3 regions of the Vibrio sp. THAF64 genome follow, and region 3 is predicted to be linked to each of the others. Evidence: predicted binding sites of a transcription regulator. Region 3 holds the regulator's gene; each other region holds the start of a gene.
The links. The regulator CRP, encoded in region 3, controls carbon source genes, mostly activating them, when cyclic AMP is high. The targets are predictions, from matches to a motif close to TGTGANNNNNNTCACA.
Positions count from the first base shown of each region.

Region 1: a site for CRP is predicted at 1,885-1,900, ahead of FIU99_RS02595 (CTP synthase). Genes of this name have one in related genera too.
Region 2: a site for CRP is predicted at 5,876-5,891, ahead of FIU99_RS18600 (NupC/NupG family nucleoside CNT transporter). Genes of this name have one in related genera too.

Region 1 is NZ_CP045355.1:546,230-553,667, forward strand. Features, by position in the region: gene relA (GTP diphosphokinase) at 1-785, shown strand, start outside; gene mazG (nucleoside triphosphate pyrophosphohydrolase) at 1,028-1,828, shown strand; gene FIU99_RS02595 (CTP synthase) at 1,985-3,625, shown strand; gene eno (phosphopyruvate hydratase) at 3,704-5,002, shown strand; gene FIU99_RS02605 (multifunctional CCA addition/repair protein) at 5,357-6,574, opposite strand; gene FIU99_RS02610 (ExeA family protein) at 6,665-7,438, shown strand, end outside.
Region 2 is NZ_CP045356.1:444,213-451,650, forward strand. Features, by position in the region: gene arsB (ACR3 family arsenite efflux transporter) at 1-828, shown strand, start outside; gene FIU99_RS18575 (DUF1289 domain-containing protein) at 858-1,049, opposite strand; gene FIU99_RS18580 (mechanosensitive ion channel family protein) at 1,129-1,989, opposite strand; gene FIU99_RS18585 (DM13 domain-containing protein) at 2,132-2,599, opposite strand; gene pepT (peptidase T) at 2,678-3,907, opposite strand; gene FIU99_RS18595 (DUF3429 domain-containing protein) at 3,995-4,450, opposite strand; gene FIU99_RS18600 (NupC/NupG family nucleoside CNT transporter) at 4,540-5,748, opposite strand; gene FIU99_RS18605 (hypothetical protein) at 6,331-6,777, shown strand; gene FIU99_RS18610 (hypothetical protein) at 6,948-7,438, shown strand, end outside.
Region 3 is NZ_CP045355.1:306,615-314,052, reverse strand. Features, by position in the region: gene FIU99_RS01375 (TIGR02444 family protein) at 1-153, shown strand, start outside; gene FIU99_RS01370 (hydrolase) at 165-1,142, shown strand; gene FIU99_RS01365 (YheU family protein) at 1,182-1,394, shown strand; gene FIU99_RS01360 (phosphoribulokinase) at 1,483-2,352, shown strand; gene crp (cAMP-activated global transcriptional regulator CRP) at 2,595-3,227, shown strand; gene FIU99_RS01350 (DUF1338 domain-containing protein) at 3,356-4,147, opposite strand; gene astD (succinylglutamate-semialdehyde dehydrogenase) at 4,326-5,783, opposite strand; gene astA (arginine N-succinyltransferase) at 5,801-6,820, opposite strand; gene FIU99_RS01335 (aspartate aminotransferase family protein) at 7,049-7,438, opposite strand, start outside.

The DNA.
Region 1 (7,438 bases), 240 kb from region 3:
TCACATCTGGTCGAGCGCGCGCTAAGATCAATGCTTGGTTCCGTAAACAATCACGTGAAAAGAACCTAGAAGCGGGCCGAGAGATTCTTGAAGCCGAGCTGGCCAAAATCAACGCGACACTGAAAGACGCCGAGCAGTATGCGTTGAAGCGCTTTAACGTCAACAGTGCCGACGAATTGTATGTTGGTGTCGGCAGTGGTGACTTGCGTATCAACCAGATCATTAACCACATTAATGCCTTGGTGAATAAGCCCACTGCCGAGGAAGAAGATCAGCAAGCGCTAGAGAAGTTACAGGAAGCTGAAACCAAAGCGCCTGCGCAAAGCCGTCCTAAGAAAGACGCAGTGGTTGTGGAAGGGGTTGATAACCTGATGACGCACCTTGCGCGTTGCTGTCAGCCGATTCCAGGGGATGAAATCGCAGGTTATATCACTCAAGGTCGAGGTATTTCGGTTCACCGCGCCGACTGTGAACAGCTTGAAGAGCTGCGTCATCACGCTCCAGAGCGTATCATCGATACCGTTTGGGGCAGTGGTTTTGTTGGTTCTTACATCCTGACCGTCCGTGTGGAAGCGATGGAGCGTAGTGGACTACTCAAAGACATCACCACCTTGTTTGCCAACGAGAAAATCAAAGTCACCAGCATGAAGAGCCGTGTTGATTACCGTAAGCAGCTATCGATTATGGACTTTGATCTAGAGGTCACTAACATTGAGATTCTGCAGCGTGTGTCGAAGCGAGTTGAACAGATTAAAGATGTTATGTCGGTAAAACGCCTCGGCTAGTTTTTACGTCGTATTTGGCTTTCTAACAGCGTTAACTTCACTATACTCGCTCCATCACATAGGCAAGCTATGTTCAGGAGTCTCGTAAGTTTGTTGCCTTGTTAGAAGAGCCAACTACTTAGTAAAAAAGAGTAGTCATTCCCTAGAGTGAAACGAGCGATTGGGGATGACAATAAATTTTTAAAGGTGAGTGGTTGTACCGCTCACCTTTTTCTTTAGATAGGTTTAAAGGAACAAAGATTATGAATCACCCGATTGAACGACTAGAAGCGATAATGTCGCAGCTTCGTGACCCTGAGAATGGTTGCCCTTGGGACCTAAAACAAAGCTTTGACACAATTGTTCCTCATACCATTGAGGAAACCTACGAAGTGGTGGATGCGATTCATAATCGTGACTGGCCGAATTTGCAGGAAGAGCTAGGGGATTTGTTGTTTCAGGTGATTTTTTACAGCCAACTGGCGAAAGAGCAGGGGCTGTTTGAATTCTCAGATGTTGTTGACACAGTGAATGAGAAGCTGACTCGCCGTCACCCCCATGTTTTTTCTGATGTTGAATTTGAATCGGACGAAGAAATCAACGCCAACTGGGAAGCGGAAAAAGCCAAAGAAAAAGCCGAAGTCGGCAAAAAAGAGCAAAGTATCCTAGACTCAATACCGAGTTCGCTCCCGGCCCTTTCACGAGCGACCAAAATTCAGACAAAGTGCGCTAAATTTGGTTTTGATTGGGACTCACTAGGTCCGGTTGTGGGCAAGGTGCGCGAAGAGGTCGATGAAGTCATGGATGAGGCGCTGCAAGTTGCCCCCGATGATGAAAAAGTAGAGCTTGAGCTTGGGGATTTGTTGTTTGCGGTCGTCAACTTAAGCCGTCATCTTGGACAAAATCCTGAATCGGCATTAAGCAAAGCAAACCTCAAATTCTCTCGTCGATTTAAAAGTGTTGAGAAGATGGTGGCTGAGCAAAGTAAGCAGTTGACGGACTTCGATTTACAGCAACTTGATAGCATGTGGGATGAGGTGAAACGGCGAGAGTCGCAACAATAAACCCAGTGTATCGAGCTGCTCGAATTTGATTTGAAGCAAAAAATAAAAAATTACAGTGTGATAGATTTCACGTTGTGGCGATAAGGGTCTTCTGGTATATTTATCTCCCGTCCAGAAGAAATCCATTTCCCTCATTCAACCAATTTCAGGTTAAACATGACGACAAATTACATTTTTGTTACTGGCGGGGTTGTATCCTCTCTAGGTAAAGGTATTGCAGCAGCATCTCTTGCCGCTATTCTTGAAGCTCGTGGTCTTAAAGTGACTATGATGAAGCTTGACCCTTACATCAACGTTGATCCGGGCACAATGAGCCCAACTCAGCACGGTGAAGTGTTCGTTACGGAAGATGGCGCAGAAACTGACCTAGACCTTGGTCACTACGAGCGTTTCATTCGCACCAAGATGACTAAGCGCAACAACTTCACTGCCGGTCGTGTTTACGCAGATGTTCTACGCAAAGAGCGTCGCGGTGATTACCTAGGCGCAACGATTCAGGTTATCCCTCATATCACTAACGCCATCAAAGACCGCGTAATCGCAGGTTCTGAAGGTCATGACGTTGCTATCGTTGAAGTGGGTGGTACGGTTGGTGATATTGAATCACTACCATTTATGGAAGCAATTCGTCAGCTGGCTGTAGAGCTAGGCCGTGAGCGTGCTATGTTCATGCACCTGACACTGGTTCCTTACCTTGCCGCAGCAGGTGAAGTGAAAACTAAGCCGACTCAGCACTCAGTTAAAGAGCTGCTGTCTATCGGTATCCAACCAGATATTCTTGTTTGTCGCTCTGATCGCATGATCCCAGCGAACGAGCGTAAGAAGATCGCTCTTTTCTGTAACGTGCAAGAAAAAGCGGTTATCTCTATGAAGGACGTAGATTCAATCTACAAGATCCCTCAATTGATCAAATCTCAAGGTCTTGACGACCTAGTTTGTTCTCGTTTCGGTATTTCTGCTCCTGAAGCTGATCTGACTGAGTGGGAACAGGTTATCTATGAAGAAGCAAACCCAACGGCAGAAGTGACCATTGGTATGGTCGGTAAGTACATCGAACTGCCGGATGCTTACAAGTCAGTCAACGAAGCGCTGAAACACGCAGGTCTGAAGAACCGTTTGAGCGTTAAGATTAAGTACGTTGACTCACAAGACGTAGAAACCAAAGGTGAAGAAGCGCTGGAAGGTCTAGATGCTATCTTGGTACCTGGTGGTTTCGGTGATCGTGGGGTGGAAGGCAAGATCCGTGCTGCGCAATACGCTCGTGAAAACAAGCTTCCTTACCTAGGTATTTGTCTGGGTATGCAAGTGGCACTGATTGAATACGCGCGTAACGTTGCGGGTATGGAAGGTGCACATTCAACAGAATTTAACAAAGAGACGAAGTACCCTGTGGTAGGTTTGATCACAGAGTGGGTAGACGGCGAAGGTAAAGTTGAAGAACGTACCGAAAAGTCTGACCTAGGCGGTACGATGCGTCTTGGTTCGCAGCTATGTCACCTAGAGAAAGGGACTAAAGCTCGTGAACTCTACGGTAGCGCGACGATTCATGAACGTCACCGCCACCGTTACGAAGTGAACAACAATCTGCGTCCAAAAATTGAAAAAGCGGGCCTAAAAGTGTCAGGCCTGTCAGCAGATAAGAAACTTGTGGAAGTTATTGAGAATCCAGCTCACCCATGGTTTGTAGCGGCTCAATTCCACCCAGAGTTCACTTCGACACCTCGCGATGGTCACCCACTATTCGCAGGGTTCGTAAAAGCGGCTGGTGAATTCCAACGCGGCGAATTAGAGAAGTAAAAAGGATACGGGCAGTGGCGAAGGTTGTGCTGCTGCCTTTTAAATTTGACATTTATATTTGAACGAGAGGAAACATTAATGTCTAAGATCGTTAAAGTTCTAGGTCGTGAAATCATCGACTCACGTGGTAACCCAACTGTAGAAGCTGAAGTACACCTAGAAGGCGGTTTCGTAGGTATGGCTGCTGCTCCATCTGGCGCATCAACTGGTTCACGTGAAGCTCTTGAGCTACGTGATGGCGATAAAGCTCGTTTCCTAGGTAAAGGTGTTCTTAAAGCTGTTGAAGCGGTAAACGGTGAAATCGCTGAAGCTCTAGTTGGTAAAGACGCTAAAGACCAAGCTGCAATCGACGCAGTAATGATCGAGCTAGACGGTACTGAGAACAAATCTAAGTTCGGTGCTAACGCAATCCTAGCTGTTTCTCTAGCTAACGCTAAAGCTGCTGCTGCGGCTAAAGGCATGCCTCTATACGAGCACATCGCTGAACTAAACGGTACTGCTGGTCAGTTCTCTATGCCTCTACCAATGATGAACATCATCAACGGTGGTGAGCACGCAGACAACAACGTTGACATCCAAGAGTTCATGATCCAACCAGTTGGCGCTAAGACTCTTAAAGAAGGTCTACGTATCGGTGCAGAAGTATTCCACAACCTAGCTAAAGTTCTTAAGTCTAAAGGCTACAGCACTGCAGTTGGTGACGAAGGTGGTTTCGCTCCTAATCTTAAGTCTAACGCTGAAGCTCTAGAAGTTATCGCAGAAGCTGTTGCAGCTGCTGGTTACGAACTAGGTAAAGACGTTACTCTAGCGATGGACTGTGCGGCATCTGAGTTCTTCGACAAAGAAGCTGGCATCTACAACATGAAAGGCGAAGGTAAGACTTTCTCTTCTGAAGAGTTCAACCACTACCTAGCTGAGCTAGCTAACCAATTCCCAATCGTTTCTATCGAAGATGGTCTAGACGAATCTGACTGGGATGGCTTCAAGCACCAAACTGAACTACTAGGTAGCAAGCTTCAACTAGTTGGTGACGACCTATTCGTTACTAACACTAAGATCCTTGCTGAAGGTATCGAGAAAGGCGTAGCTAACTCTATCCTAATCAAGTTCAACCAAATCGGTTCTCTAACTGAGACTCTAGCTGCAATCAAGATGGCTAAAGACGCAGGTTACACAGCAGTAATCTCTCACCGTTCTGGCGAAACTGAAGATGCAACTATCGCTGACCTAGCGGTAGGTACAGCTGCAGGTCAAATCAAGACTGGTTCTATGAGCCGTTCTGACCGTGTTGCTAAGTACAACCAACTAATCCGTATCGAAGAAGCTCTAGGCGCTAAAGCTCCTTTCAACGGTCTTAAAGAAGTTAAAGGTCAGTAATTCATAGTTTGCATTATTAGCTTTAAAGCTTTAATGAATGCCTCACTTTTTAGTGAGGCATTTTGCGTTTTAGAGCTTAGGAACTATGAGACGTTCTGACCGTGTTGCTGCTACACCTAAAAGAAAGCAACCAACTAATCCGTATCGAAGAAGCTCTAGGTGCTAAAGCTCCTTACAACGGTCTAAAAGAAGTTAAAGGTCAGTAATTCATAGCTTGAATTATTAGCTTAAAGCTTTAAAAACGCCTCCGGTTTCGGGGGCGTTTTTGTTTTTAGGGAAGAGACTAGGCAGGGGTAAGTCAAGCAGGCACTAACGCTAGGTTTTTCGGGTTTTGCCTTTCTTTGAATGCAATGTTTAACCTCTTGTTACCCGAACGGCTTCTATTCGGCGTTTCTCCATTTCTCCTCGTATTGCGGAACCTTTGAATCCATCTTGTATGATGTCTTGAACGTTAACCGCCAGTGCTGCTTGGTATGCCTGCTCAAAAATAGTTTTTTGAGGGTACTCAATATCTTCGAAGCCGGTACGACCGCGGCTGTCAGCCATGCAAGACAGCAAGATTTCTTCTAAACGTTCGGGCTTACGCCATACATCAAAGCCATTGAGGATCTTGATAATGGTATCGGCTCTAAGCTCTGCTGCTCGGTGGATATTGGAGTGTTGCTCACACACCATTAACGCAAGATCGCGATATTCATTCGGAATACGGACACGCTCACACAGTTTTTTGATGATGCTAAGGCCCGTGTGACAGTGCTTCTTGTGGCTCGGCCACTCATTTTTTGGGGTCACTCCCTTGCCTAAATCGTGCATCTGCGCGGCAAAGCGCACTCTGTTAGAGGGGCTGAGTAGGGCAGCCTGTTTCGCCACTAAAAGGTTGTGAATACCGGTATCAATTTCTGGGTGCCACTTTTCTGGTTGAGGTACACCAAACAAGCGATCCAATTCAGGAAGTATCACTTTGAGGGCACCGCAGTCACGCAGGACCGATAGAAAAATCTGTGGATCTTGGGTTGATAGCGATTTGTGCCATTCCTGCCACACACGTTCAGCCGTTAAATGAATTAGCTCTCCAGACTGGACAATCTGAGCCATTAGCTGTTGAGTTTCTGGGGCGATGGTAAAACCAAGGTGATGCAATTTCGCCGCGAAGCGCGCGACTCTAAGTACGCGAAGAGGATCTTCTGTAAAAGCATCTGAAACGTGGCGAAGAACGCGATCATTGAGATCTTTTTGGCCGCCGTAAGGGTCGATAATCCGACCTTGCTCATCTTCTGCCATTGCATTGATAGTCAGGTCTCGGCGAATCAGGTCCTCTTCAAGGGTGACATCAGGAGCAAAATAACAATCAAAGCCTTTGTAGCCTGAGCCAGTTTTGCGTTCGGTTCTTGCTAGGGCATGCTCTTGCTTGGTTTTAGGGTGTAGGAACACAGGGAAGTCCTTTCCAACAGCAACAAACCCCTGGTCCAGTAATACCTGAGGCGATGCGCCAACCACGACCCAGTCTTGGTCGTAAACGTCGATTTTCAGCAGTTTATCGCGGACTGCACCACCAACCAGAAATATTTGCACAGATGTCTCTCTTAAATTCGGATTTTAGAATTGGCTATTCATGCCAGCAATGGTACTTTTCTTATCGGTAAATTCCCAGAGACGAGAAGTATGTATAAACAACATTTTGGATTCACAGAGCTGCCGTTTTCGATTGTGCCGAATTCTCGTTTCCTGTTCCAAAGCCAAAGGCACAAAGAAGCGCTGTTTCGCTTACAAGTAGGCCTTGGCGAGGGTGGGGGCTTTGCGATGTTGTCTGGTGAAGTTGGTACCGGGAAGACAACCGTTGCACGCGCATTGCTGAAATCACTCGGTACGGATACTCAGCCTGGTCTAATCCTCAACCCTACCTTTTCAAGCATAGAGTTGCTTGAAGCAATCTGCGATGAATTTTCGATTGAGTATCAATCTGGCGCAACGCTCAAACAACTGAATCAGAAGATTCATGAATTTCTGCTAAGTACATATGCGAATGGTATTCAGACTTTGCTGGTGATCGACGAAGCACAGCATTTGTCCGCTGAAGTGCTAGAGCAGTTGCGCTTATTGACTAATCTTGAAACGGACAACCAGAAGCTACTCAAAGTGCTACTTGTTGGCCAACCAGAGTTACAACAGAAATTGCAGATGCCTCAATTGCGCCAGCTAGCGCAGCGTATTACGGGGCGATACCACCTGTTGCCATTGGATAGCAAAGAAACCGCCAGTTATATTCAGTATCGTCTTGAATTGGCGGGTGGCGAAGCGAGTTTGCTTTCTGCTAAGTCGCTCAAGCATATTGCTCAGCAGTCGCTGGGTATTCCACGCCTGATTAATCTGATTTGTGATGCGGCTTTAAAACGAGCTTACAGCATCGGAGAAGCGGTACCGAGCCATTCAAGTGTT
Region 2 (7,438 bases), on a different replicon from region 3:
CAGGATAAGAAAGCCATCACACTCTCATTGGTTATGAATTGGATTGTTGGCCCTATTCTGATGTTCATTCTGGCACTGACATTTCTTGGTGATCACCCAGGCTATATGGTTGGCATCATTTTGATTGGTTTAGCGCGTTGTATTGCCATGGTTTTAGTCTGGAATGATATCGGTGGTGGTAACAAAGAATATGGTGCCGCTCTAGTTGCACTGAACAGCGCTTTCCAGATCGTGACCTATAGCTTCATGGCTTGGCTATTTATCTCTGTACTGCCTCCAGTATTCGGCTATCAGGGATTCGAAGTCGACATCTCAATGCTGGATATTGCAGAAAGCGTAATGATTTACCTTGGCATTCCATTTCTAGCAGGTTACCTCAGCCGTAAATGGTTAGTCGCGGCTAAAGGCGAACAATGGTACAACGAAGTGTTTATTCCTCGCATTTCACCTATCACTCTGATTGCCCTACTGGCGACGATTGTACTGATGTTCAGTTTAAAGGGAGAGATGATTCTAGAACTGCCGATGGACGTGGTTCGTGTCGCCATTCCACTGGCAATCTATTTTGTCTTGATGTTCTTTGTCAGTTTCTTTATTGGTAAGAAAATGGGCATCGAATATGATAAAAATGCCTCGATTGCCTTCACCGCTACAGGCAACAACTTTGAGCTGGCGATTGCAGTATCGATTGCAGTATTTGGCCTTAATTCCGACCAAGCGTTCGCGGGAGTAATTGGCCCACTGATTGAAGTGCCTGTGCTTATCGCTTTGGTTAACGTCGCCCTAAAAATGAAACAAAAATACAAGCTAAGAGCTCAACACGCATAGCGTTTCTCGCCCGCCAAAAATGGCGGGCATTATTGCCCTTTCTCTTTTCTACGTCGTTCACAACGTACCAATACCGCTTGTTTTTCCTCATCAGTGTAAGATCGCCATTCTAGAATCTCATTGAGGGTACGGAAGCACCCTAAACAAACATCCTCACCATCCAAACAGCAGTTTCTCACACACGGAACAGGCACCTTTTCTACATCTGTTGTCATCATCATCCTCTCAGTTTAAAGCTAGCGGTAGAGGCTCAAACTGTCGAACTCACACACCTCTTTAAAAGGTACAAAAAAGAGAGCCTCAGCTCTCTTTCGTTTCTTCTTTCTCAGACTGGAATCTATCTTCGTATAGCTCCATAAAATCTTTCCTGATTTCCTGCTCAAGGTGCGTCGCCTTATCAGTCGGACAGAAAATCATAAAGTGAACGACCTGTTCACCTGTCGAACCGCTGGTAATGTGGATGTGAGGCTCTGCACCAGGTAAATCGACGCCTGCGTGCTTCTCGATCATTGCATTGTACCGAGTTGCGACATCACTAAAGTAGTGACAATGCCCTTCAATCTTTTCGATCATCACAGGAACCAGAGGGTATAAATTGACAAATTCGCTCACGACAATCGAGAAGTTGTGATAGACGTAGCGCTTCATAAAGTTAAGGTTTTTCACCGGATAGGTAAAAAACATACTGTTTGGCAACGTCGCTGTTTTTCCTGTGTAGTGGTATTGGCCGTGATGAAGGTCAATTTCCTGAATCACGGTTGCCATCATATTGTGCTCAATTACCTCACCGCACAATTTGCCGACTTCAATCCAGTCACCAATTCGAAATGAACGTGAGCTCGCTCTTTGGATAGAGCCAGTGAAACAGAGGATGATCTCTTTCGACGCAACGACAATCGCAACAGCAATGGCTGTCACTGACAGAGCAAACTCATTGATCTCAGATTTCCACAGAATGAAAAGTAACAGAACGGTAATAGCAAATGCACCGTTCTTAGTGCGCGACATCCAGTTACGCTGTTCTTCTGATACAAAAGCAACATCACCACGAATTTTAGATAAAACAATTCGGCGAATTATCGCTATCAGAACGATAATCAACGCCGTAAAAATAAACTTATGAGTCAGAAGAAAATCGATTACAGCTTGTACTTTCTCCATTCTCGGCTCCTGTTGTTATGATAAATAAAAGGGGCCAACGCCCCTCTGAAGAAATTCGCTTTGAACGAGAATAACTTCCCATACTTATTGAGAAGGATCTAGTTTACATTTCTATTAATGCAAACTAGATAGCGTTCATATACTACTTGAATCGAGCAGATGTAATAAACTCACCAAACGTTTCACACCAGACAATCACGGTATTGTATTCACCCAAATCAACGTCTGTTGGCAAATTGAGGGCGAAGCGGTCAAACGTTTTCACCTCACCTACTTTTACCATGGTATGTTTTTGCTGGTTAAAATCGACTTCAGTTTCAATAAACTGAGGCGATAGGTAAAGTTTATAATCAGGCCCTGGTGCCAATTCACCAACAAAAGCAATCTGGTCATTGCTAATAGAGACAGAGCCCTCCCCCCAATGGAGGAAGTCACTGTCTTTTCGGTCACGCTGGAACGTTGCAGTGTAAACCGCGTTATTGGTCACACTCTCAACAGAGCTCATTGAGGGAGAATCTGGTTGGATAAGAATAGGCAATGCATATATCCCGACAGCAAAGCCGATTGCACCACAAATAAGGTGTGTAAACAGTAAAAAAATCCTTTTCATCCCCGAAACCTCTGTTTATCAAGCATACATAGTAAATGTACACGATAATCAATGAGATAACAGGGACATATCGAAATTTTATCTGTAGTGAAGTGCCGTTTTCTCAGACAAGGTCACAATAACCTTCACAGCCTGCTCCATACCTTCAATGCTAATAAACTCATGAATACCATGAAAATTATAGCCGCCTGTGAAGATATTCGGACAAGGCAAGCCCATAAATGACAATCTTGCTCCATCCGTACCACCGCGGATTGGCTTAATTTTAGGCTCAACATCGCAGGCAATCATCGCCTGTTTTGCCAGCTCAATAATATGTGGATGAGGCTCAACCATTTCTTTCATATTGAAATAGCTGTCTGACAGTTTCAGTTCCACACGCCCTTTGGTCAATGCATCATTAAGCTCGTCCACTTTGCTCTGCATGAAGGCCTTGCGTTGCTCTAGCCCATCACGCTCAAAATCTCGAATGATATAACCTAGCTCACAACGTGCTACAGCCATTTCTGCAGACTTCAAATGATAGAAACCCTGATAGCCTTCCGTCGCCTCCGGTGTTTCATCAGCAGGCATCATCATTTGGAACTGGGCAGCGATATTCATCGCATTCACCATTTTGTTTTTAGCCGTTCCAGGATGAACATTCACACCATGGCAGATCACATCAGCACTGGTTGCATTAAAGTTCTCATATTCCAGTTCGCCAACAGGGCCGCCATCAATGGTGTAGGCCCATTTCGCACCAAATTTCTCCACATCAAACAGATCTGCACCGCGACCAATTTCTTCATCCGGAGTAAATCCGATACAAATATCGCCATGTGGAATGTCTGGATTTGTTTTCAACTCAGCAATGGCGGAAATGATTTCCGCGATACCGGCTTTGTTATCCGCACCGAGAAGTGTCGTTCCATCCGTCGTGATCAGGTTGTGGCCAAGAAGCCTACGTAGATCAGGGTACTGAACTGGGGACAGTACTTCGTCCCCCTTACCTAATGCAATATCGCCACCCTGATAATCCTCAACAATCTGAGGTTTGACGTTTTTTCCTGACGCATCAGGTGCAGTGTCCATATGAGCCACAAAGCCAATAGCCGGGACATCGTAGTCAACATTGCTTGGCAGTTTCGCCATCAAATAGCCGTTATCATCAAGTGACACCTCACTCAAACCCAGTTCCAGCAATTCTTGTTTCAGGAATTGGGCAAAAGTGATCTGCCCTTCACTACTTGGGCATGCGGGGTTGGAAGGGTTGGACTGCGTGTTAAAGGTCACGTAGCGCAGAAAACGTTGAACCAGTTCATTCATAGCGGTATCTCTTTGTATTATGATTTTTAAAATACTGGCGCTTATCCTACGCCTTCCAAACAAAGAGGTTTTGCTGTAAATCAGTTTTTAAGCAATGAGAGCAATGCAGTGCATAATAACAACACTAGTAGTCAGCCTTGCTCTAAGAATCTTGTAGCCTGCTGGTTTGCGCTCTTTCTCCGCTATTCTGACCGCTCTTTCTGAAAACCAAACCAGAAAATAGCCAATTGCCAACAATATAAGTGCCAAGGCGATATTCTGACGTGAAAGCAATAAGACGCCCCATGTCATAACAGCAAACAAGTTACTGAGTAAAAGCGCGTTGCGACTGATTTTGTCTACAGAATGGTCAATGCCATTACCCCAGAGCACCCCTGATAAGAAACTCAAGATCACCACACTGTATGAGATAAACATTTCTTCGCCTGTGAGCCCGAAAAGACTCGCACCAGTGACGATACAAATTAGGCTCAACGCGAACGGCAATAGCCCTAAGTAACCCAATCTAAACATAATTGAAGTTGACGATGTTGCTTTGTTCATAATGCATCCTTAAGCGTTTTTTGTTTACTACGACAAAAAAGCCCGAATAGTTTCCTATTCGGGCTTTTAGTTTGGAACTTAAACAAGCATTACAGCAGGATAAAAATACCAGCTAAACAAGCACTCATAAGGTTCGCTAACGTACCTGCAAGCACCGCTTTGATACCGAGATTGGCAACTTCAGAGCGACGCTCTGGCGCAATCACGCCGATAGAGCCAAGCTGAATAGCAATTGAACCGATGTTAGCAAAGCCACACAGTGCAAACGTGACGATCACTTGAGTATGTTCAGATAGCAGCGCTTTGTGCTCAACAAAGTCGATGAAAGCAACAAACTCATTCATCACAATTTTCTGGCCAATGTAAGAACCCGCCATCAGCATTTCATTTGCCGGTACACCAATCACCCATGCCAGAGGAGAAAATAGGTAGCCAAACAAGGTTTGCAGAGTAATTCCGCTAAAACCTGCTACTTCACCCAAACTCTCCAGACCCGTGTTGACCATGGCGATAACACTCACGAACGCGATCAGCATTGTACCGACGGCGACAGCGACCTTCATACCGTTCATCGCACCGCTTGCCAGGGCGTCAATTACGTTGCTGTCTTGCGCTTTGTCCATTTCAATATCAGACTGATCGATTGGCGTTTCACGCTCAGGCACAATGATCTTAGCCATCATCAAGCTGCCTGGTGCGGCCATAAAACTTGCGGCAATCAAGTACTTCAGCTCAACACCCAACCCAGCATAACCACCCAGTACACTACCGGCTACAGAAGCCATACCACCAGCCATCACAGCGAACAGTTCAGAGCGAGTCATGCGCGAAAGGAAAGGTCGAACAAGAAGTGGAGACTCACCTTGAGATAGGAAGATATTACCTGTGGCAACCAGAGACTCAGCTTTACTGGTTCCTAGGAACTTTTGAATACCACCACCGATAAACTCGATAACCTTTTGCATAATGCCAAGGTAATAAAGTGCAGAAATAAGCGCACTAAAGAAAATGATGATAGGAAGTACACGAACCGCAAAGATAAACCCTGTATTGGCTAGATCACCAAACAAGAATCCAATGCCTTCATCAGCAAAGCCTAACAGGCTGGAAACACCATTACTTAAACTGGTTAGTGCGGTTTGTCCCCAAGGGAAATACAACACTAAGGCTGCAAAACCAACCTGAAGTAACAACGCGCGAGATACTGTTTTCCAGTTGATCGCTTTGCGACTTTCTGACAGCAACACAGCACACAATAACAGTGCCACAACACCGATTAATCCGAATAGGACATTCATTAAAGATAACCTCTACAAGCATTGGAAAATAGCTGGTCCGGTCCGTGGGGTCATTCACCATTCCATGTGACGGCTTGTATTGGCAGAGCGAGTGCTCTTAACCGGGCGGAGAGTATAGCGTACAGAGTGAGATATTCATCACATATTTTAACGCAAACGTTCAAACGTTCACTCTATGAACAGGTTCTTCTGAAACTGGCTAAATTGAGAAGACGAAAATTGAGTACAGAAACCCAATATATGCACTTCATTGCTATAAAACCATGAACCAAGATCACATTTTCAAACATGTAATCGAATTCAATTACTCAAAAAGTTTGGCAACTTACCATTTGGCATCTAGGTTTATAAAAGTGTCAACTAACGTACTAGTGACAAAGACAGATTCTCTAACAACGTCAGCAGCTAACAACGCAAACACAACTACATATTGCCCCACCATTTGGTGGGGCTGTTTTGTTTATCCTCCTGTTGAAAAGACGCATCGCATAAGCACACAACAAGATCTGCGTTATTTTGAGCTAGATTTATGCCATTAGCGGTATAAAATAACCCGCCCTTAAACAGACGCCAGAGATCACTATGCAACGCGATTACACCCTCTCCTCCCTACAAAGTATCCCTAGAGAAGAGCTGGAAGAACTGAGTCTACGAATGATCCATCGACTGATCGCAGAAGAATCAATGACTGAACTGTTTACGTTCGATGCAGACGAGACTGAATCCGAAGACAAACTGCAAGAAGCCCAGTTTGATGCCATGTTGAGGATGAGCGCTATCGCACTGAGTGAACTGCCTGCCCTTTTCAGCGAATCAGACAATCAACAGCAAAACACGCTGCGCATGCAACGCTTGCTCCTTTGGCATTTCTATTCGGTTTCCTTTCACCTCGAACAGGCAATACCACTTGAGGTCCATTGCCAACATGTAGAAGTACTCCTTAAACAGGCACCAACTAATGCGCTAGAATGGGTCACAACCTTAACGGATTTACTCCGCCAGTACGCGAAAATTAGCCAAAGTAGCTAATGCGCTCATCATTGATTAAGTTAAATGCCAGAGTTGTCTGGCATTTTTCATTTTTTGAGCCTGATACATTGGCAAGATTTATCGATTCAAGACATACTCAAAGTTACACTAACTAACCTATAAATTAAGCCTAATTGCGCTATTGCCTTCTACTTGCTTGCACCATTTCATTGAGTGCATATGCCGAAGATGAAATTGATTACTCGTCCTGCCACAGTCAACCAGACAGCGCAGGCATACTCGACTCAGCATTCAGCTATGTAAATGCCCGTCTTTGTGAGCCCGCTGTTTGGTTTGATAATTTCTTTGTCGATGACCGTACCGATGAAGACGCTAACGCGGGTAGTATCGTTCGCTGGACTAATGACTTTGCCTATGTTGAAGCGAAGGGTTATGAGTTCAAAACACGTTTCAAGGCGCGCTTTCACCTGCCTAAAGTCACAAAGCGCCTCAAGGTAGTTTTTGAGTCCGATGATGAAGATGATCTGCGCGATCTCTTTCCACAAAACTCCAGTGATGCGGAAAGCACGCTTGCGATGAGATATGACTGGCTAAGCAATGCCAGAACCAGCTTCAATATAAAGCTTACTGCTAAGCCGGGGATTGAAGGTCGCTTTAGCTACACCTACCCAATTAGCGACGACATAGTCCTCAGAGCGAC
Region 3 (7,438 bases):
AAGCAACAGCAGTCTGATCTGGTCGACTGCATAAACAGTATAGAATTACAGACGAATCAAGCTGAACCGCTGACGTTGAGATATTGTCGTCAGCTTGGCGGAGAACATTTGCACGACGTTTTTGCCCATTCCATCGATGACCTCACCCACTGATAGGCGTTCTTATGACTCAATTTATTGCTGCCAAAGGATTAGCCAATCCTCATCTGCAAACTCTGGCGCCGCGTTTTATTCGTAAGAAAGCGCTGTTTGAACCGCTTTGGCAAACGCTCAGCACACCGGATGGTGATTTTCTCGATCTGGCTTGGAGTGAAGACTGGCAAACCGAGCAAGCTAAGAAAAAGCCTGTGTTTGTCTTGTTTCATGGACTAGAAGGCTGCTTTTACAGTCCTTACGCGAATGGTTTGATGCACGCCTTTTCTCAACATGGCTGGCTGTCCGTGATGATGCATTTTCGCGGCTGCAGCGGTAAGCCTAACCATCGTGCACGAGCGTATCATTCAGGTGAAGTAGAAGATGCACGTTTCTTCCTTGAGCAGCTAAATCAACAGCTACCGAATCAAACTAAAGTCGCGGTAGGAATTTCTCTTGGTGGCAACATGCTGGCTAACTATCTGGCGCAATATAATCAAGAGCCCCTACTTTCTGCAGCGACCATCGTCTCGGCGCCGCTCGATCTATCAGCCTGTTCAGAGCGTATCGAGAAAGGCTTTTCCAAGGTGTACAAAACATACCTGCTCTCATCTTTGAAGAAAAATGCTCTGCGTAAACATCACCTAATTAAAGGCGAGCTCGATGTCTCTTACCAGAGCATTAAGCGTGTCACTAAGCTGTTTGAATTTGACGACTTAATTACCGCTCCTTTACATGGCTTTAAAGACGCACAGGATTACTATCAAAGGTGCTCCGGTATTCATCGACTCAAAGACATTCGCATACCGACACAAATCATTCATGCCAAAGACGACCCTTTCATGACGGATGCCGTCATCCCTAAATACGTCTTGCCATATAACATAGACTACCGACTGTTCGAGCAAGGTGGTCATGTCGGATTTTTAACGGGCAGTGCTCTCAAACCAAGATTCTGGTTAGAAGAAGCGTTACCTGCCTACTATCAAAGTCTGGCGGTTTCTGGATAATAGCCCACCAACTTTCGACCATAAAAGACAGAGGTATTTATGATCGTCCCATGGCAACAAATTGATCCAGAGACACTGGAAAACCTGATTCGTGAATTCGTTCTGCGTGAAGGCACTGACTACGGTGAGATGGAAATTTCCCTGCAAGATAAAGTCGATCAGATTAAGGCTCAGCTTGAATCCGGTGAAGCCGTTGTGGTGTTCTCTGAGCTTCACGAAACTGTCGATATCCAGCTCAAACAAAAGTTCTAACTTTAAAACACAGCATACCGTGCCCTTGCATTAAAGCGTGTTATAGTGACATGCAACAAGGGACAGTTATTTACAGACAAGGTTTGTCATGTCAGCAAAACATCCGATCATTGCCGTCACTGGTTCATCTGGTGCAGGTACTACCACGACATCTGAAGCATTCCGCAAAATGTTCAACATGATGAGCGTTAAGCCCGCTTGGGTAGAAGGTGATAGTTTTCACCGTTTTACTCGCCCAGAGATGGACGTTGAAATTCGTAAGGCCCGTGAACAGGGTCGTCACATTAGTTACTTTGGCCCGCAGGCAAACGACTTCCCAGCGCTTGCTGAATTTTTCCGTAAATACGGTAACGAAGGAACCGGGCAAGTACGCCGTTATCTGCACACGTTTGATGAAGCCGTACCGTACAACCAGATGCCGGGAACCTTTACGCCTTGGCAAGAACTACCAGAGAACTCCGATGTACTGTTTTATGAAGGTCTGCACGGTGGCGTAGTTGATGGCGATGTTAACGTGGCTCAGCATGTCGACTTTCTGATTGGCATGGTACCCATTGTTAACTTGGAATGGATACAAAAGTTCGTTCGAGATACCCGAGATCGTGGTCACTCTCGTGAGGCCGTGATGGATTCTATTGTCCGTTCGATGGACGACTACCTTAACTATATCACTCCCCAGTTCTCGCGAACTCATATCAACTTCCAGCGCGTTCCAACAGTCGACACATCTAACCCACTCAACGCCAAAGGCATACCGAGCCTAGATGAAAGCTTTGTCGTGATTCGCCTGCGCGGAATTAAGAACGTCGATTTCCCTTACCTACTGGCAATGATTGATGGTTCGTTTATGTCTCGCCACAACACGCTCGTGGTACCGGGCGGCAAAATGAGTTTCGCGGTCGAGTTGATTGTTCGCCCGATCTTGCAACAGTTAATCGAAACCGGAAAAATTGGCTAAGACTCGCGTTATAAACACGATTACTTTTCATACCGTGATCATGTGCACATTTTTGCGTACAAAATCGTAAGGTGTACCCGATTAAAATCAAGAAATCGATTTCAAAAAAAGATACTATTTGAAACCGAAACAAAGATGGCTTGCAGCATTTGAAAAGTGCTCTTATCCTAGTAGGTCTTGATTCAAGGCTTAGCTAAAACATGGAAAGCAGCAAGCGTACCCTGCAGAGGAAGTGAGATATTATGGTTCTAGGTAAACCTCAAACCGATCCAACATTAGAGTGGTTCCTTTCACACTGTCATATTCATAAGTACCCGTCAAAAAGCACGCTGATCCACGCGGGCGAAAAAGCAGAGACTCTTTACTACATTGTTAAAGGTTCTGTTGCAGTACTTATCAAAGACGAAGAAGGTAAGGAAATGATCCTTTCTTACCTAAACCAAGGTGACTTTATCGGTGAACTTGGTTTATTCGAAGAAGACCAAGAGCGTACGGCATGGGTTCGTGCGAAATCTCCTTGTGAAGTAGCAGAAATTTCATTCAAGAAATTCCGTCAGCTAATCCAAGTTAACCCTGACATCCTAATGCGCCTGTCTGCACAAATGGCAAGCCGTCTACAGGTAACCAGTCAGAAAGTGGGTGACTTGGCATTCCTAGACGTAACAGGCCGCATCGCGCAAACACTGCTTAACCTGGCAAAACAGCCAGATGCAATGACACACCCAGACGGCATGCAGATCAAGATCACTCGTCAGGAAATCGGTCAGATTGTTGGCTGTTCTCGTGAAACAGTAGGTCGTATCTTGAAGATGCTAGAAGAGCAGAACCTAATTTCTGCCCATGGTAAGACAATCGTTGTTTACGGAACTCGTTAATTTCGATTAACCGCTAAAATTTTAAAAGCCACCAATGGAAACATTGGTGGCTTTTTTGTTTATATCGGATCCAGGAACCGGAAAGGACTTCTCGACTCCATCGGGAGAGAAGCCCGTTCTCGTCTATCTTATCCGTTAGTACTTTCGAAAATCTTGTCAGCAGAAGCAGCAACGAATCCTGGGTAAAGTTCACCGTTACTCATTGGGTAACGCTTAGCAAACTCATAGAAGCCACCAGGAACCATCTCAGTCCCTTCAGTGAAGGTCACTGGTACTTTATCCGCCATGGTAGAAGATTGCTCAAGCAGCACGTCCGGCGAGCCTTTCACTTCACCGCCTGATTCATTGATCGTAAAGCCAGCTTCACGTAGGTGGTCATTAACACCTTTCACTTCTTCAAAAGCGTCCAGCTGATTCACGCTAACCGTAAAGTGGTTAGCACCGTAGCCGTGTGCTGCTAGCCAAGAAGCGTATTCACTCTCTTTTGCCAGCAACTGGTAATCAGCAAAACTCAGATCCCATAAACGCCCACCAGACAAGAACTCATGACCTTTTAGCTTATCGGTGTCCAATTGCTCAACCAGCTTGGCAACGATGGCCTGAAGCTCTGGAGAACACTCGTTCACTTTTAGCTCACTGATAAAAACTTTTGGCTGTTTCGGGTCTGGATGCTCAAAGTGCTTCGCCACTAACTTCTTACTTTCGAACTCGTAATCACCGCACGGCTTATAGCCAGCGTCGATAAACGGTTTGGCCAGTGTCTCAATCCCCAAAGGTGCGACATTAAATGTACGCAGCGCAATGTGGTCATTGATCAATGGCTCATTTTCCTGAAGCAGATGGTGAACTTTATCAGCAGAGGGACATAAGCGTTGAATATAGTCATTCCATAACGACTGGAATAAAACTTGTGGCGTCATAACGCCTCCTTGTTTGGGTTTGTCTACGTTAACGGAGTTATATTTATTGTTTATTTGATTTTATAAATGAGGCTATCTGACCAAATTTGTCCAGAAATCTGATCAGATAGCCTTCAACCTGTGACGTTTAAAAACCTCCCCAAAAAGAGAGGTGGTAAGGGAAACCCTTAAAATATTTTTATAACTCAACACCCGGGCTCAATGTAGCAGGTAGTAGAGTTTCCCCACCTTCCATTGATGCCATTGGGTATGCGCAGTAATCTGCTGCGTAGTAAGCACTTGGGCGTAGGTTACCCGAAGCACCTGGGCCACCGAATGGTGCATCACCGCTTGCGCCAGTTAGCTGACGGTTGCGATTGACGATGCCAGCACGAATGTGGTCAACAAAGTAATCCCACTCGCTATCATCGGTTGAAACCAGACCTGCCGACAAGCCGAAGCGCGTATCGTTTGCCAGTTCAACTGCTTTCTCCAAGCCTTGGTAACGCACCACTTGTAGTAGTGGCCCAAAGTACTCTTCATCTGGCAGATCAGCGATTGGCGTCACATCAATGATGCCCGGAGAAACAAATGCCGCTTCACCCGCTTTCGCTTCTAGCAAGCTCACACCGCCAAGGCTTTGCAAGTTTGTTTGCGCATTAAGAATAAAGTCAGCCGCTGCTTTAGAAATCTGAGGCCCCATAAATGGCGCAGGTTCAGCAAATGGCTGATCAACACGAATCTTTTGAGTTGCTTGAACGAGTTTGCTGACCAGCTGGTCGCCTTTCTCACCAACAGGCACGTACAGGCGACGGGCACAAGTACAACGTTGACCTGCACTGATGAAAGCAGACTGAATAATGGTATACACAGTTGCATCCAGCTCGCCGTAGTTTTCAGAGATCACCATCGGGTTGTTGCCGCCCATTTCTAGCGCCAACATTTTACCCGGCTGCCCTGCAAACTGACGGTGCAGGATATGACCAGTGTTTGCACTACCCGTGAACAATACGCCATCAATGCCTTTCGAATCTGCCAGCGCAACACCGGTTTCCTTCGCGCCCTGAACAAGGTTGATTACGCCTGCTGGTAAGCCCGCTTGCTGCCATAGTTTCATCGCGAACTCGCCGGTGAGTGGCGTTTGCTCTGAAGGCTTAAACACGACCGTGTTACCAGCAAGCAGTGCCGGAACAATGTGGCCATTTGGCAAATGACCTGGGAAGTTATAAGGGCCGAATACCGCCATTACACCCAAAGGGCGGTGACGCAGAACAATCTGGTTGCCTGCCGCTTCTCGCGTCGCTTCACCGGTACGGTCATGGTAAGCACGGATAGAGATCGCAATCTTACCAGCCATAGCTGCTGCTTCAGTGCGCGTTTCCCAGATTGGTTTTCCGGTTTCTTTCGCGATAATTTCAGCGATTTGCTCGCTGTTCTCTTTTACTTTCTCAGCAAACGCCAGCACCACAGCTTCGCGCTCAGCGTAAGTCAGCTTTTTCCAGCTCAAGAAAGCGTTTCGAGCAGCGCTCACTGCCGATTCAACCTGCGCAGGTGACGCACTGTCACCCTGCCAGATCACTTCATTGTTGTATGGGCTGATCGAGTTCATCGATTCGCCCTGACCCGCAAGCCACTCGCCTGCAATCCAATGTGTCATGATTCTATTCCTTTCGATTACTGAGCCAGCATGCGAACGTATTCGCCTTCATTCACTTCCAGTGCTTTAGCAACATCAGGTGCCAGAATCACAGATTCAGAGGCCTGGTCATATGCGGCTTTAGCTGCCACGGCACGGAAGTTTTCAAACGACGTGTTTGAGATAAGGTAATCTTGCGAACTGGTGTGCTCAGCAATGGTGATTTTCGCGCGGAATGAGTGGCGGACCGACTCAATATTACGCACATCACACTCTACCGACGGGCCGCCATCAAAGATGTCGACGTAGTTACGGCAAGTGAAGCCTTCTTTCTCAAGCAAGCGCAATGCAGGCTTGGTATTTTCATGTACCTGACCAATCACCGCCTGAGCTTCTTTGCTCAGTAAGTTGATATAAATTGGTAGCTTAGGCATTAGGTCGGCGATAAAGCCTTTCTTACCGATACCCGTCAGGTAATCAGCCATAGTGAAATCAATCGAGAAGAAATGCTCTTGCAGCCATTGCCAGAATGGTGAGTTACCTTCTTCATCTGACACGCCACGCATTTCAGCAAATACCGTTTCTGAGAAACGATGCGGGTGTTCCGCCATCATCAAGAAACGACACTTCGACATTAGGCGACCATTCAGTCCGCCACGGAAATTCGGGCGCAAGAACAAGGTACAGATTTCACTACAACCCGTGTAGTTATTGCCAAATGTAAGCAGCTTAACCACATTATTCACCCCCAATTTTGGCGATGAATGTACAATAGTGCTGATGTGGTAAGAATAAAATGGCACATCCCAGCCAATCGAAGCTTCAATACCAGTACAACCAGCGACTTCGCCAGTCTCACTGTCGAAACCGACCATCAGATAACCTTCGTCACCAGGTTCAGTCACTTCGTTTTTGGCAAAGCTGTACTCAGAATGAGTAATACGATTGGTCAACAGTTCTTCGTTAACCGGAAGAGATGTGAATCCGTGACCCGATTCAACCGCACAGGTGTGCAGCGCATCGTAGTCCGACATTGCTATAGGGCGAACAACCAGCATCGATACTCCCTCCAGATGCAGGATACCAATGCTATCGGTCATCTATTCGTTGTTGCTGGCTAAAATCGCTAATCACTACGTTGTAGCTTTTGAAGTTAGGCCCGCTCGCTTGCTGTAAGCTACGCCTTGTTCTAAGCAATTTTTCCTGCGCAACTATCCAAACACATGACCGATAGCACTGGTATTGGGAGAACTGTTGCAATACAGCTCTCCCAGTTTGTTTATTTATTATTTAACTAGAGTGGCTAGTGCTTTATCTAGTTTTGCTAATCCTTCTGCGATTTCTTCTTTGGTGATAACCAGTGAAGGCGTAAAGCGAACTACATTCGCGCCTGCCACTAACACCATCAGACCTTCTTTACCTGCTGCAACCAGTACGTCACGCGCACGGCCTTGCCACTCATCGTTAAGCGCAGCGCCTAAAAGAAGGCCTTTGCCGCGAACTTCCGCGAACATGTTGTACTTATCATTAAGTTTAGCTAAACCGTCACGGAACAGAGCTTCGCGCTCTGCAACGCCAGCCAGAGTTTCTGGTGCGCTTACAATGTCGACGACCGCTTCTGCAACTGCACACGCAAGTGGGTTACCACCGTACGTTGAACCATGAGTGCCCACTTT